One region of the Candidatus Pelagibacter sp. PS_16 genome, then DNA from elsewhere that is predicted to be linked to it. Evidence: riboswitches for the same ligand, from Rfam matches in the RefSeq annotation. Region 1 holds a riboswitch; the other holds the start of a gene.
What was found. Region 1 has a riboswitch for glycine ahead of AC5SL0_RS00530 (malate synthase G). Riboswitches for the same ligand answer to the same signal wherever they lie in the genome.
Positions count from the first base shown of each region.

Region 2: another riboswitch for glycine. It lies ahead of gcvT (glycine cleavage system aminomethyltransferase GcvT); the one in region 1 lies ahead of AC5SL0_RS00530 (malate synthase G).

Region 1 covers NZ_CM182074.1:99,316-105,167, forward strand. The annotation lists gene AC5SL0_RS00530 (malate synthase G) at 1-1,093, opposite strand, end outside; glycine riboswitch at 1,164-1,250, opposite strand; gene AC5SL0_RS00535 (acetyl-CoA carboxylase carboxyltransferase subunit alpha) at 1,342-2,448, shown strand; gene secA (preprotein translocase subunit SecA) at 2,443-5,007, opposite strand; gene argJ (bifunctional glutamate N-acetyltransferase/amino-acid acetyltransferase ArgJ) at 5,073-5,852, shown strand, end outside.
Region 2 covers NZ_CM182074.1:259,952-265,803, forward strand. The annotation lists gene AC5SL0_RS01360 (5-oxoprolinase subunit B family protein) at 1-20, shown strand, start outside; gene AC5SL0_RS01365 (5-oxoprolinase subunit C family protein) at 13-966, shown strand; gene AC5SL0_RS01370 (DMT family transporter) at 953-1,834, shown strand; glycine riboswitch at 1,859-1,948, shown strand; gene gcvT (glycine cleavage system aminomethyltransferase GcvT) at 2,026-3,132, shown strand; gene gcvH (glycine cleavage system protein GcvH) at 3,129-3,509, shown strand; gene gcvP (aminomethyl-transferring glycine dehydrogenase) at 3,510-5,852, shown strand, end outside.

The sequences.
Region 1 (5,852 bases):
TACCTTCTGGTATTTCAGAACCATCTTTTAAAGTGATTGCTGAGTTAGTCATAAGGTGTCCAACATTCCTTACCAATAATAAACTTCTTCCATGTAGCTTTAATCCTTTTCCATCTTTAGAAACATAACTTCTGTCGGGATTTAATTTACGCTCATAAGTCTTTCCATTTTTTTCAAAAGTTGATTTCAAATCACCTTTCATAAGTCCAAGCCAATTACGATAACAAATAACTTTGTCATCAGCATCTACTGCAGCAACACTATCTTCATTATCACAAATAGTTGAAACTGCAGCTTCAACAATAATATCACTAATTTTAGCAGGATCTTGTTGAGCGCTAAAAGCATTTGGGTCTATAATTATTTCTATATGAAGATTATTATTTTTTAAAATTATTGCTGATGGATCATTGGCCTCTCCTCTATGACCAATATATTTATCTTTATTTTTTAAAGATGATTTATTACTATCTTTTAATACTGTTAAAGAGCCATTATCAATTTTAAAGCCTGTAATATTATGCCATTCAAAATTTTCTAGAGGAAAATATTTTTCTAAAAAGTCTCTTCCATATTTTATAACCATTTCTCCTCTTAAAGGATCGTATCTTTGAGTGGCACTATCCTCAGATTGATCGATTACATCTGTACCATATAAACTGTCATATAAACTCATCCATCTAGCATTAGCTGCATTCAGTGCATACCTTTCATTCATGATTGGAACTACTAATTGAGGTCCAGCAATACTAGTTATTTCTTCATCAACATTATTTGTTTTGATCTTAAAATCAGGGCCTACTTCTTTTAAATAATCAATTTCTTTTAAAAATTTTTTATACTCCTCTAGATTGATTTCATTTCCTTTATTTGCAATATGCCAATCGTCTATTTTTTTTTGTAAATCTTCTCTTATTTTTAATAGCTCTTTATTTTTTGGGGCTAGCTCATGAACTACTTGGTCGAAGCCTTCCCAGAATTTTTCAGAAGAAATATTTGTATCTTTAAGCAGCTCTTCATTAACGAAGTTAAGCAATTTATGAGAAACTGATAGATTGTGTATTTTTGTATATTGTTCTTTCATAGCACCCATTTTACCCCATCTGTATTTTTGCCTGAGAGTTTTGCTCCATCGGCGAGATAAATCTCTTTCCAGAGTGTTATGTTTGTTATCGGTCCATTTGCCTGAGAGTTTCCGGGGTGGTTGCTCCTTCGGCGCTATTTAAAATAGTCTCTCCCGATATTGATTAAGACTATCTCTTAATAGAATTATGTCAAATATAAATTATTTGAAACATTTTATTGCCTTTTTTCTTAATTAATTAATAATTAAACAATCATATGAAAAATTATTTAAATTTTGAGACAGATATTAAAAACTTAGAGATAGAAATAGACAAACTTAAAGATCCTTATAATCAAGATGGTCTTTCAGAAGTAGATACCAAAAAAATATCTGAGTCTCAAAAAGAGATAGATAATAAGCTACAAGAAATTTACTCTAACTTAGACCCTTGGCAAACCACTCTAGTTGCAAGACATGAAGATAGACCTAAAGCAAAATTTTTTATTGATAATTTATTTGAAGATTTTATCCCATTGTCAGGTGATAGATATTATGGAGAAGACAAATCTGTATTAGCAGGATTTGCAAAATTTGATGAAAAATCTGTCTTAGTTATTGGTCAAGAAAAAGGGGACAGCCTTGAAAGTAGAATTGAAAGAAATTTTGGAATGATGAGACCTGAAGGTTACAGAAAAACAATTAGATTAATGAAATTAGCAAATAAATTTAACATTCCGATAATTTCTTTTATAGACACACCCGGAGCTTACCCTGGTGTAGGAGCGGAAGAAAGAGGTCAAGCAGAGGCAATTGCAAAATCAATTGAGTGCTGCATGTCGTTATACGTCCCAACTCTTGCAATTGTTATTGGAGAAGGTGGATCAGGAGGGGCAATAGCACTTGCTTCATCTAACAAGGTAATCATGTTAGAAAATGCAATTTACTCAGTAATATCTCCAGAGGGCTGTGCCACCATTTTATGGAGAGACCCTAAAAGAACTTTAGAAGCAGCAAAAGCTATGAAATTGTCTTCAAAAGACCTTTTAGAACTAAAAGTAATTGATGAAATTATTCCAGAGCCAATTGGTGGTGCCCACAGAGATAGAGACCTAATATTAGATAACGTAAGAAAATCGATTGAAAAAAATTTGAATGAATTTTTTAACATGAGTGGAGAAGAAATTTTTAATCATAGAAAAAATAAATTTTTAACTATTGGAAGATCTAAAGGTTTCGTAAATCAATTAGATGATCTAAGTACACTCAGCATGAAAGAAAGTAAGGTTAATTTATTTATTAAAAACTTCTTTAAATCAAAGTTAAATTTAGCAGTTTTATTTGGAGTAATAGTTTTATTGGGCTATTTTATATTTTCTTTATAAGGCCCCACAACAGTTTTTAAACTTTTTACCTGTAGCTTCACATTTCTCATTTCTTGAAATTTTTTCATTTTTTCTTTTTATTAGTAAACATTTTGGATCGTTAGATGTTTCTTTTTTTAATGGTCTTGAAATACTTTCACCAGGTTCTTGAGCTATTTTTAAATTTATTAAAATTGTAACAAAATCCATTTTCAATTTATTCAATAAGTTTTCGAAAAGAAAAAAGGCTTCTTTTTTATACTCAACTAATGGATCTCTTTGACCATAAGATCTTAGGCCAATAACTTGTCTTAGTTGTTCAAGATATTGAATATGTGACTTCCAGTTTAAATCTATACACTGAAGAAAAATTCTTTTTTCAACTTCTTTTGCTTTTTCTTCATCCAACATTTTAATTCTTTCATTTCTTGCTTCTAAAAATTTAGAATTAATTTTATTTTTGAACTCTTCATCTTTTAATTCAGTAACATTTTTAAATTCATTATCATCAACACTTTTTCCTAGTAAAGTTTTTAACTGATTATTAAATTCATTATTTTTAGTTGTTGATAGTTTCTGTGTTTTTAAGCTGATTAGATGACTAATAATTTCAGATAAGAATTCATCTGAATAATCAAAAACTTTTTCACTATTCATCACGCCATTCCTTTGAGAGAATATTACATGTCTTTGATCATTTAACACATCATCAAATTTTAATAAATTTTTTCTTATATCAAAATTTCTAGCCTCAACTTTTTGTTGTGCCCTTTCAAGTGCTTTATTAATCCAAGGGTGATCAATACTTTCTCCATCTTTTAAGCCTAATTTTTGAAGAATATTATTCATAGATTCTGAACCAAAAATTCTCATTAAGTCATCTTCTAAACTAACATAAAAAATTGAACTTCCTTCATCACCCTGTCTACCAGCTCTTCCTCTGGCTTGGTTATCAACTCTTCTAGATTCCATTCTTTCTGTACCAATAACAAATAGTCCACCGAGTGATTTTATTTTATTTTTATTTTCTAAAAGTTCATCATCAGGTTGACTTCCTTTTTTTCCACCTAACTGGATATCAACACCTCTACCCGAGATACTTGTTGTGATTATAACTGAATTCATTTTTCCAGCATTTGCAATGATTTCAGCTTCATTTTCATGATTTTTTGCATTTAAAACTACATGTTTAATTTTTTCATCATTTAGTAATTTTGAATAAATTTCTGATTTATTAATGCTAGAAGTGAAAACTAATATAGGCTGACCTTGCTGGTGACACTCTAGAACTTTTTCAATGATAGCTTTATTTTTTTCTTCTTCAGTTCTAAAAATTTGATCATTCCAATCTTTTCTAATCATTTCTTTATTTGTAGGGATGATAACCACAACTAAATTATATATTTCATAAAACTCCTGAGATTCAGTTGCTGCAGTTCCAGTACATCCTGAAATTTTATTATAGAGCTTGAAGTAATTTTGATAAGTTATTGATGCTAGAGTTTGATTTTCAGCTTGAACATCTATTCTTTCTTTGGCTTCAAGTGCTTGGTGTAAGCCATCTCCAAATCTTCTTCCCTCTAATATTCTACCAGTAAGTTCGTCAATAATTTTTAATGTTCCATCTTTAACAATATAATCCTTTCCTTTTTCAAATAGATGATGAGCTCTTAAAGATTGATTTACATGATGAACTAAACTTAAGTTTTCAGGGTCATAAAAGTTATTATTTTTTAGAATTCCAGCATCAGAGAATATTTTTTCTACATTATTTATTCCCTCATTGGTAAGCAATATATTTTTATCTTTTTCATCAATCTCATAATGTTCTGGTAATAATCTTTTTATAAGTTTGTCAATCGCAAGATATTGTTCTGTTTTGTCTTCAGCAGCTCCCGATATTACAAGTGGCGTTCTAGCCTCATCAATTAAACAAGAATCTATTTCATCCACAATAGTATAAACATGTCCTCTTTGAACCATTTGTTCTTTTGAAAATTTCATATTATCTCTAAGATAATCAAACCCTAATTCACTATTAGTTGCATATGTAATATCAAAATTATAATTTTTTTTTCTTTCAAGATCATCTTGGTCATTATTTATAAAACCAAAAGTTAATCCTAAAAATTTATATATCTCCCCCATTTCTTGCGAGTCTCTTTTTGCAAGATAGTCATTTACAGTAACTATATGCACCCCTCCTTCTGTCAGAGCATTTAAATAAGCAGCTAGACTTATTGTTAAAGTTTTACCTTCACCAGTTCTCATTTCTGCAATTTTGCCCTCGTGAAGCACAACACCTCCAAGTATTTGAACATCATGATGTCTCTCATTTCTTGTTCTCTTAGAAGCCTCTCTCACAAGTGCAAAAGCTTCAGGCAATAGGGTGTCTAAATTTTCACCATTTTTAAGTCTATCTTTCAATTCTATAGTTTTTTTAGGAAAGTCTTCGTCACTAAGGTTTTTAACAGAAGCTTCCAAGGAGTTAACTTTTACAACTATTTTGTTAATTCTATCGAGCTCTTTTTGATTGCTAGATTTAATAAACTTTTTGATAAAATTTAAGGGATTAAGCATTTAATTTTCTGGTATATAATTAATTATAACTTTTAATATAAGTATTAAATAAATATTTTAAACACATGCCAATAAACGTTAAAAACTTTATAAACTCACTAAATTTAAAGTCAAAAAATAGTGACTTTCAAGATTTAGAACATCTAGATGGAGTTTCAATATCCACAGTTTGTGCAAATTTATACAGCAAACCCAGGGATGATTTGGTTATGTTTTATTTTAGAGACGGGGCTAACTATGCATCTGTTTATACACAATCAAAAATAGTTTCAGAGAACATTAAGTGGAATTTAAATATTAAAAGTAAAAAAATAAGCTCTCTAATTATTAATACTAGAAATGCTAATGCATTTACAGGATCAGAAGGTTACCAAGGTTTAAAAGAAATAGCAGAAGAAGCAGCATTACAATTAACAAAAAAACAAACTGAAGACGAAGATTTTCCAAAGAAGATATCATCAAATCAAGTACTTTTTGGATGCACAGGGACAATTGGAGAAAAATATCCAACTGAAAAAATTAAAAAGAACATTCCAGAATTAATCAAAAAAATTAAATATACACAAAATAAATTTACCTGGATGAAAGCCGCATTAGGCATAATGACAACAGACCTACAGCCAAAAATTTCTATGGAGGAATGCAAAATAGGAAATAAAAATGTTAAGATTTATGGGATTGCCAAAGGATCAGGAATGATTTTTCCAAACATGGCGACCACATTAGGTTATGTTTTCACTGATGCAGATCTTTCAAACGATGTTTTAAAAAAACTATTAAAGAAAAATATTAATACAACTTTTAATGCAATTAGTTGCGATGGTGACACTAGTACTAATGATATG
Region 2 (5,852 bases), 160 kb from region 1:
ATTTAAATTGGAATGAATAAAACATATTTTGAGATTGTAAGGGCAGGAGTTAATACTACCATTCAAGACAAAGGTAGAAATCATTTATATCATATCGGTATTGCAGTAAGTGGAGCAATTGATCAAAGAAATTATACATTATCAAATAGACTAGTTGAAAATCAATTAGATGAGCCTGTATTAGAGTTTGCATACCAAGGCCCTCTTTTAAAGTTAAAGAATGGAAAAATTAATTTTGCAATATCTGGAGATATTTTTTTTAAAATCATTAGAAAGAATTTAGAGGTTGAAGATGGTGAGTGTTACAAAAGTTATATTTTAGATGAAGAGGATCAAATAGATATAATATCAACCAAAAATTCTACGTATGGATATTTAGCCGTTAATGGTGGCTTTGATCTAGAAAAAACCTGGGGCAGTTATTCCATAAATACTAAAGCAAATATTGGACCAAATAATGGAAAAAAATATTCCATAAATGATAAAATTTTTATTAAAAAAATTGATACCAAAAGTGCAATGAACAAAAAAATAAATTATGATTATTCTACTGATAATATCATTAGAATTATTAAGGGTACAAATTTTGACTATTTTTCTAAGGATGCAATAGATAAATTTTTTAATGAAGATTTTTTAATCACAAACCTTGTTGATAGAATGGGAATAAGATTAAAAGGTCCAAAATTAGAAAATATAGAAAACACCAATATCAAATCAGAAGGTTTGGTAAGAGGAGTTATTCAAGTACCAGCTGATGGTAATCCAATAATAATGTTATCTGATCATGGAACAGTTGGAGGATATCCAAAGATTGGAGTAGTTATTACTGCTGATCTTGATTTAGTTGGGCAATTAACTCCTGGAACAAAAATAAACTTTAAGGAAGTAAGTCTTGAAGAAGCTCAGAATATATTTAAAGCATACACAGAAGATACAAATAAATATTTAAATGAATGTAATTAATAAAATTCCAGGTCCTATATTAGTTTTTATGGGAGCCTGCTGCTTAAGCTTTGGAGGCTTAATTGTTAAATCATTTGAAGGATCAACCTTATGGCAAATATTATTTTGGAGATCTTTATTTTTTTCGCTAACAGTCTTACTTTTTTTAATAATTACTTATAAAAAAAAATTATTTAAAGCGTTTTACGATTCAGGTTTACCAGGACTTATTGGTGGAGTTATTTTATCATTTGGTTTTTGTGGGTACGTCTTTGCGATGTATAATACAACTGTTGCCAATACTAATTTTATTATTTCGACGCAAATACTCTTTTTAGCAATATTTGGTTATTTATTTTTAAAAGAAACAATTTCATCTATTACTTTAGCTTCAATTATTTTAGCAATTACGGGTGTCCTATTAATGGTAGGTAATTCTTTATCACCAGGAGAGATGTCTGGAAACTTAGCGGCTTTTAGCATGCCAATTACATTTGCAGTCTTAATTATAATTGTTAGAAAATTTCCTACAGTTGACATGGTGCCAGCTCAATTTATAGCTGGTGTGAGTTCATGCTTTATTGGATTTTTATTATCTGAGAAGCTTATGATTTCTTCACATGATATATTTTTAGGTTTTACAGCAGGTTTTTTCCAAGTAGGATTTGGTTTTATATTTATAACTATGGGTGCACGTAGCACACCATCTGCAATGGTTGGTATAATCATGTTATCCGAATCTGTGTTGGGGCCAATGTGGGCCTTTTTATTTGCAGCTGAACGACCTTCTTTATTTACTTTAATTGGAGGAGGAGTAATTCTTTTTGCTGTATTATTGCAATTTTACTCACTACTTTTTTCAAATAAAAAAGAAAAAATTATTAATTGACTCTGTTACATATCTGGTAGATTATTCTTATATACGGGAGAGACTACAAACAATCGTAGCGCCGAAGGAGCAACCACCCAGGAATCTCTCAGGCAAAAGGACCGTAACATATTAACTCTGGAAAGAGATTAAGTTCTCGCCGACGGAATAAAACTCTCAGGCAAACATACAGATGGGTACAGTAAGTTAATATGGATATTTTAAAAACCGCACTTTACAGTTTACATCAAAAGCATGGAGCTAAGTTTGTTCCATTTGCTGGGTATCAAATGCCAATTCAATATTCTAAAGGAATTATTGAGGAACACAAAAGTACAAGAGAAAATGCAGGTATTTTTGATGTGTCCCATATGGGTCAGTTATTCATTAAAGGAGATGATAAGTTGGCAAAAGATCTTGAAAAAATTTTTCCAGCTGAATTGAGTAAGGCTAAATTAAATCAATCCAAATATAGTTTTTTAATGAATGATGAAGCAGGAATTTATGATGATTTGATTATCACAAAAGTTGAAGGTGGTTTTAACATTGTATTAAATGCTGCTTGTAAGAATACAGATTTTAAACTTTTAACTAAATTGTTAGAAGATAAGTATGAAATGATTTTAAGTGAAGAGCTATCGCTTATAGCAATTCAAGGCCCTAAAGCAGTCCAAATACTAGAAAAGATAATCAATGGAGTATCAGATCTAAAATTTATGAATGGTGATACGTTTAATTATCTTAAAGAGGATATTTATATCACAAGATCAGGTTATACCGGCGAAGATGGATTTGAGATATCTATCAAAAATGAGAACGCAGAAGCGTTTGTGCAAAAACTCATAGATGAAGGGGCTAATTTAATTGGATTAGGTGCCAGAGATACCTTGAGACTAGAGGCGGGACTTTGTTTGTATGGTCATGACATGGATATTAATAAAAGCCCAGTAGAAGCAAATTTAAAATGGGCGATATCAAAAAATAGAATTCTTGAGGGTGGGTTTATTGGATGTGAAAAAATTAAATCTCAAATCGAGAAAGGAGTAAGCAAAATCCGCGTAGGTATTAAGCCAGAAGGAAGAATTATAGCCCGTGAAAAAACTTCAATATTTAGTGAGGATGATAAAAATATTGGGGAAATTACAAGTGGAACTTTTGGACCCAGCGTTCAGGCCCCAGTTGCAATGGGTTATGTAGAAAATTCATTTTCTAAAATTGATACTAAGGTTTTTTTAGAAGTGAGAGGAAAAAAATATCCGGCAATTATAAGTAATTTGCCATTTTATAAAAAAAGTTATGTGAAAGGAGCTAGTAAATGAGTGAAGTAAAATATTCTAAAGAACACGAGTGGATAAAGTTAGATGGAGACACTGCTGTTGTAGGAATTACACAACATGCAACCGAAATGCTAGGAGATATAGTTTTCGTAGAGTTACCAGAAATAGGATCTTCTGTAGTTAAAGATGGCAATGCTGGAGTTGTAGAATCTACAAAGGCTGCAAGTGATATTTATACTCCTGTATCTGGAGAAATTATCGAAAATAACCAAGCCATTGTTGACGATCCTGCAAAAGTTAATTCTGATCCAGAAAATGAAGCATGGTTTTTTAAATTAAAAATTACTGATAAGTCTGAAATGGATTCATTAATGAATAAAGAAGAATACGAAAAATTTTCAAAAGAAAGTGGTAGTTAAATGTTAAAGAATGCTCAAAAAGATTTTATACAAAGACATATAGGTCCATCTATTGATGAACAAAATGTTATGCTTAAAGAGTTGGGATACCAAAATCTTGATGATTTAATAAAAGATACTGTACCAGAAAAAATTCTTCTTAAAGATGATTTGGATATTGGTGATCCAAATTCTGAATATAAAGCACTTAGAAAATTAAAAGATATTTCTAAAAAAAATAAGATTTATTCTAGCTTTATAGGAATGGGTTATTATGGAACTTATACTCCCTATGTAATACTTAGAAATATTTTAGAAAATCCAGGATGGTATACTTCTTATACCCCTTATCAGCCAGAAGTAGCACAAGGCAGATTGGAAATGTTATTAAATTTTCAACAAATGATAATTGACTTTACTGGAATGGATATCGCTAATGCCTCTCTTTTAGATGAAGGAACAGCTGCAGCGGAAGCTATGGGATTGAGTTATAGAATATCTAAGTCTGAATCTAAAAAAGTTTTTGTTTCAAAAAATTGTCATCCTCAAACAATTGATGTGATTAAAACAAGAGCTGAACCTTTAGGCCTAGAAATAATAGTTGGTGACGAAGATAAAGATATTAAAGAAAATATTATATGTGGTATCATTCAATATCCAGGAACTCTTGGAGATATTAAAGACCCAAGTGAGGCTATTAGTAAAATACATAAATTTAATGGAAAAGCAGTTTTAGCATGTGATTTGTTAGCACTCGCTAAACTAAAAACACCTGCTGAGTTAGGTGCCGATATTGCTGTCGGTAGCTCTCAACGTTTCGGAATTCCAATGGGTTATGGTGGTCCCCATGCAGCATTTTTTGCTACAAAAGATGAATATAAAAGATCAATGCCAGGCAGAATAGTAGGTGTGTCAGTAGATAGACATGGGAAAAAAGCATATAGACTTGCCCTTCAAACAAGAGAGCAACATATAAGAAGAGACAAAGCTACAAGTAATATTTGTACTGCACAAGCATTATTGGCAATAGTTTCTGCAGCATATGCGGTCTATCATGGTCCACAAGGAATTAAAAAAATTGCAGAAAGTGTCTCTCAATTAACTAAAAATTTTGCAGATAAACTAAAGCAATCTGGTTATGAACTTTATTCAAATGAATTTTTTGATACGGTTACAATAAAAACTCTAGATAAAACAGAGAAGATATACAAAAATGCTTTAGATCAAGGAGTGAACATCAGAAAAGTGAATTCTGAAATGTTAGCAGTATCTTTTGATGAGAGAAAAAATCTTTATAGAGCAAATCAGTTACTAAAAATCTTTAATTGTTCAGAAACAATTAAAGAAACTATGAATGAAAGTTTATCTAATATTCCAAAAAACCTATTAAGAACTTCAACTTATTTAGATCATCCAGTTTTTAATAGTTATCATTCGGAAACAGAAATGCTTAGATATTTAAAAAAATTAGAAGACTCTGACATTGCTTTAAATAAATCTATGATTGCCTTAGGCTCGTGCACTATGAAACTTAATGCAGTTGCAGAAATGATACCAGTTACCTGGAAAGAATTTTCACAGCCACATCCTTTTTCTCCTGTAGAGCAAATGGATGGTTATAGAGAATTATTTACAGATTTAAAAAACTGGTTGAGATCAATTACTGGATTTTCTGGAGTTTCATTGCAACCAAATGCTGGTGCTCAAGGAGAGTTTGCTGGTCTAATGGTAATACGTAAATTTCATGAAAAAAATGGTGAAACAAATCGTAATGTTTGTTTAATTCCAAGTTCAGCGCATGGCACAAACCCGGCTAGTGCTCAAATGGTTGGTATGAAAGTAGTTGTTGTTAAATGTGATCAATATGGAAACGTAGACTATGAAGATTTAAAAAATAAAGCTGAAGAACATTCAGAAAATTTAGCGGCCCTTATGGTCACTTATCCATCAACACATGGTGTATTTGAAGAGAAAATAACTGACATATGTGAGTTAATTCATAATCATGGTGGGCAAGTTTACATGGATGGAGCTAACTTAAATGCATTAGTAGGTATTGCTAAACCTGGAAATTTTGGACCAGATGTTTGTCATATAAATTTGCATAAAACATTTTGTATACCTCATGGTGGTGGTGGGCCTGGTATGGGACCAATAGCGTGTAAAAAACATTTAGAAATATTTTTGCCAAAACATTCTGTGATAAAAGATTGTGGTCCAGTGACTGGAATGGGAGCGGTATCTGCAGCTCCTTGGGGTAGCTCAAGTATCTTATCAATTTCATGGATGTATATAAAGATGATGGGTTCTGAAGGCCTAAGAAAAGCATCACAAGTTGCAATACTAAATGCAAATTATATTGCC